Regions from separate parts of the Streptosporangium sandarakinum genome, predicted to be linked through region 2. Evidence: riboswitches for the same ligand, from Rfam matches in the RefSeq annotation. Region 2 holds a riboswitch; the other holds the start of a gene.
What was found. Region 2 has a riboswitch for cyclic di-AMP ahead of ACQP10_RS30025 (hypothetical protein). Riboswitches for the same ligand answer to the same signal wherever they lie in the genome.

Region 1 (2,192 bases), 220 kb from region 2:
ACGACGCCGACCGGAGCGCGGCCGACCTGCGCGACCTGCCGCCCCGTCCCCCCGCCTCCGAGCTGCGCTACGACCCGCTCACCGAGGAGTGGATCGCGGTGGCCGGGCACCGCCAGAGCCGCACGTTCCTGCCGCCGGCCGACGAGTGCCCGCTGTGCCCCTCGGCTCCCGGCAGGCTCACCGAGATCCCCTCGCCCGACTACGACGTGGTGGTCTTCGAGAACCGCTTCCCGTCCTTCTCCGGCCAGCCGGTCGGCACCGCCCCCGTCGGCGGGCTGAGCGAGGTCCGCCCGGGGACCGGGCGGTGCGAGGTGGTGTGCTTCACCTCCGACCACGACTCCTCCTTCTCCCGGCTCTCCCCCGAGCAGGTCGAGCTGGTCATGGAGGCGTGGATCGACCGTACGGCGGAGCTGTCGGCGCTACCCGGGGTGGAGCAGGTCTTCTGCTTCGAGAACCGGGGCCCCGAGATCGGCATCACCCTGGCTCACCCGCACGGCCAGATCTACGCCTACCCCTACGTGACCCCCCGGACCCGGCTGTCCCTGCGGGCGGCCGAGCGGCACCGGAGGCGGACCGGCCGCGACCTGTTCGCCGACGTGCTCACCGCCGAGCGGGAGGCGGGCGTCCGCGTGGTCGCCGCCAACGAGCACTGGACGGCGTTCGTGCCGGCCGCGGCGCGCTGGCCGGTCGAGGTCCACCTCTACCCCCACCGCCGGGTGCCCGACCTGGGCTCGCTGGAGGCCGACGAGCGGGCGGCGTTCGGCCCCCTGTACACCCGGGTGCTTCGCGCCCTGGACGGGCTCTTCGGCGTGCCGCTGCCGTACGTGGCGGCCTGGCACCAGGCGCCGGTGCACACCGGCCGGGACCTGTCGTACGCCCACCTGGAGGTGTTCAGCATCCGCCGGGCGCCCGACAAGCTGAAGTATCTGGCCGGGTCGGAGTCGGCCATGGGCGCCTTCGTGAACGACGTCCTGCCGGAGGACACGGCCCGCCGCCTGCGGTCCCTGGCCGAGGGGTGAGCCGAAGGGTGAGCCGAGGGGTGATCGGCGTCCGGTCACGGAACGGGGTCGCGTGACCATCCGTTTACCATTGCTATCCTCACCCATTGGACTTTATGTCCGATATGCCTAATTCCGGGTGCGTCGCCCGGAAGCCGGGGAACCACCGCACCCGGGGTGAATCCACTTCGGTGGAAGGGCTCTCTCCCGCCCGAACCCGTCAGCTAACCCGGTAGGCGGTAGGAGAGGAGAGCCGTGGCGGCCCCGTCCCCCACGTCCCGTCGCCGTGCGGCCATGACCGTCTCCGCGGTCTCCGCCCTGGCGTTCGTCCTCGGCGGCGGACCCGCCGGCGCCGACCCCAAGCCGTCCGAGTCCGAGCTGCGCGCCGACCTCGCCAAGCTCACCAAGAAGGTCGACGGGCTCATCGAGGACTACGCGGCCAAGCGGGAGTCACTGCGCAGGGCCCGGCAGGCCGAGAGCCGGGCCAGGACCGCCCTGACCGAGGCGGAGCACGCCTACACCGAGGCCAGGGAGCAGGTCGCGGACATCGCCCGGCTCCAATACCAGGGCAGCGGCGGCCTGCCCGCCCTGCTGTTCGCCCCCCAGCCGGACGGCGCGGCGGTCACCGCGCAGCTCGCCGCCCAGCAGGGTGCCCACCTGCGGACCTTCGCCCAGAGCCGGGACCTGCGCAGGCGGGCGGCCGAGGAGGCCACCCGGCTCACCGGCCGGATCGCCGAGGAGGGCGAGGCCGTGGCCGCCCGGCGCCGCGACGCCGAGAAGGCCATCGCGGACGTCAAACGGAAGCTCGACGCGCTCGTCCCCGTGGGCTCGGGTCGCCGCGCCGACGGCAGCTGGGCGCCCCAGCTGCCCGCCGGCTCCGACAACATCACCGACCGCACCCGGATCATGCGCGGGGCGGTCGGGAAGCGGTTCACCCTCCCCCACGAGGTCGGCTGCTACCGCTCGGAGAACGACGGCGGCGAACACCCGCTGGGCCGGGCCTGCGACTTCATGATGAGCGCCGGCGGCTCGACGCCCACGGCGGAGCACGTCGCGCTCGGCGACGAGATCGCCGCCTGGGTCCTCAAGAACAGGGCGCGGCTCGGGGTCAAGTACGTGATCTGGCGCCAGCGGATCAACAGCGGCACCGGCTGGCGTGCCATGTCCGACCGCGGAGGCGTCACCGCCAACCAC
Region 2 (2,192 bases):
GAGGAGCGGTTCGGGGCGCGGCTGGTGGGCGTGGGTTTCAACACCCTTGACCTGAGCGTTGCGGCGCCCCCGACGACGGCGGAGCACGCCCTGCACGTCGCGGCCGAGCACTGGACGTTCTGCCCGGACAGCGTCATCTACAGCGCCGGCACGCTCGCCGGCTACGCCGAGCAGATCATGGGCAGGAACGCCTGGTCGTTCTGGTGGGACTGACCGGCGCGGGGGCGGGCGCGGGGCCCGCGAGGCCGGGCGGGAACGGCGGCCCGGACCACCGGGAATGGCGGCGGTGAATCACCTGTAAGTAATTCGTCGCGGCGTGTATGCCCTGGTCTGAGCCGGTTCGGGGGAGGCTAAACCCGGTCGTCTGCCCTTTCTTGGCTATAGAAGGTAGATCTTCTGGCGTTTCCATGGGTTCTGCTTTGCTTTGTCGGATTTGGCCGGTAGTGTCCTAGTCATCGGCAGGTGACCTGCACCCTCATCCGAGGGAGCGGCCGGGCCGACGTCGAATCCCGAAGCCACCAGGGCCACGGGAACCGGGGACCCACCCTTCCGGGGTGAATCCGCCGCGCACGCGGTGGTAGGGCACTCCACCGCCCGAACCCGTCAGCTAACCCGGTAGACGAGATGGAGAGGAGATCCCCCAGTGGGAGACTGCGCCACCTTCGTACCGGTATACACCATTTCAGTGCCGGTCCTCTGAGACTTTCACGCCCCCTGGGCCCTCTCGCCGCGATCGGTCGCGGCATCCCCCAGCGCTCCGTGTAGCACCACCTGATCTCCTCCTGCGCCCCTCTTCCCTGTGAGCGCGACCCCGCCGGTGCCTTTTCGCACATGGCACGCGGCTGCCCCGTTCCCTCGCGAAAGAGTTCTTTTCTTCATGCCTTCCTCCCTGGACCCCCGTAAGACCGCCCGCAAGACCCGCTACGCCGTGGCCGGCCTGATCGGCGCCGGGCTCCTCGCCTCCGCCGCCGCCGTCTCGGCCCTCCCCTCGGCCGACCACGACGTGCCCGCGGCCGGTGCCCGGGTCGCCGCGGTGACCGAGCAGGTCGCGGCCGTCGCCCCCGAGAGCGCCCCCGTCCGGGCCGCCGCGCTGAAGCCCGCCGCCGCCCCCGAGCAGGCCGCCCCCGAGCAGGCCGCGCAGGAGAAGGCCGCCCCGGCCAAGCCGCAGAAGGTCACCAAGACCGTCATGCTGAAGGGCCACACCACGGCCTCCTACTTCTGGGACGACTCCTCCGGCCGCGCCGGTGACACCGGCCTCCCCGCCAGCGGCAAGCCGATGCAGAAGGGCATGATCGCCAGCCCGAGCTGGCCGCTGTTCACCGAGGGCTACGTCATCTACAAGGGCAAGAAGGCCAAGTTCTTCGTCGGCGACCGCGGCCCCGGTGTCCCCTCCAGCAGCGGCGTCATGATCGACCTCGACGCCAAGACCTTCGCCGACCTGACCGGCGGCACGTTCAACCCCGACACCCTCGGTGTGGACGGCAACGGCGGCGAGGGCCACATCAAGGTCGACTACGTCATCACCAAGTGGGGCGACGGCCCGGGCAAGAAGAACCACCCGGTCCCGTTCTCCGCCGGCGCCTGGAACAAGCGGGACAGCGACCCGGCCAAGCCGGTCCAGATCACCGTCAAGCCCTGACAAGGGCGGCGCCGCCGAAATCGTGACGACGGCGACGGCGCCGAACCGTGGCGGTGCCGTCGCGCCGTCACGGCGCCGGACATCACGGCCATCGGGTCGTCACGGCGCCGGACCGACACGGCCGTCGCGTCGTCACGGCGCCGTCAGACCGTGGCGGCCGGAAGCGAAGAGCTTCGAACCCCAGCCTCCCCTGGACGCGGGAGCGGACGCCGGCGCAGGGCGTCCGCTCCCGTTCCGCGTCTCCGGCCCTTCGGCGCGGGGATGCCTTGCCCCGGCCTGGGCAGAATGACATTCTGTTTCGGGTCACCGGTCCGCCGGCTCCGTGCGGCGGGAACCGCCCGGGCGGCCACCCGGCCCGCCCGCGGACGGACGGGGAGAGGGAGCGACATGACGACGCGCGTCCGGGCCAACGGCATCGAGATCGCCTACGAGACCTTCGGATCTCCCGGCGACCGGCCACTCCTGCTGATCATGGGCCTCGGCGCCCAGATGATCCACTGGGACGAGGAGTTCTGCGAACTGCTCGCCGGACGCGGGCACCACGTGGTGCGGT

Region 1: another riboswitch for cyclic di-AMP. It lies ahead of ACQP10_RS29040 (coiled-coil domain-containing protein); the one in region 2 lies ahead of ACQP10_RS30025 (hypothetical protein).

The regions. Positions count from the first base shown of each region.
Region 1 covers NZ_CP192034.1:6,303,991-6,306,182, forward strand. The annotation lists gene galT (galactose-1-phosphate uridylyltransferase) at 1-1,019, shown strand, start outside; cyclic di-AMP (ydaO/yuaA leader) riboswitch at 1,115-1,251, shown strand; gene ACQP10_RS29040 (coiled-coil domain-containing protein) at 1,293-2,192, shown strand, end outside.
Region 2 covers NZ_CP192034.1:6,527,156-6,529,347, reverse strand. The annotation lists gene ACQP10_RS30030 (DUF4253 domain-containing protein) at 1-213, shown strand, start outside; cyclic di-AMP (ydaO/yuaA leader) riboswitch at 500-637, shown strand; gene ACQP10_RS30025 (hypothetical protein) at 878-1,639, shown strand; gene ACQP10_RS30020 (alpha/beta fold hydrolase) at 2,027-2,192, shown strand, end outside.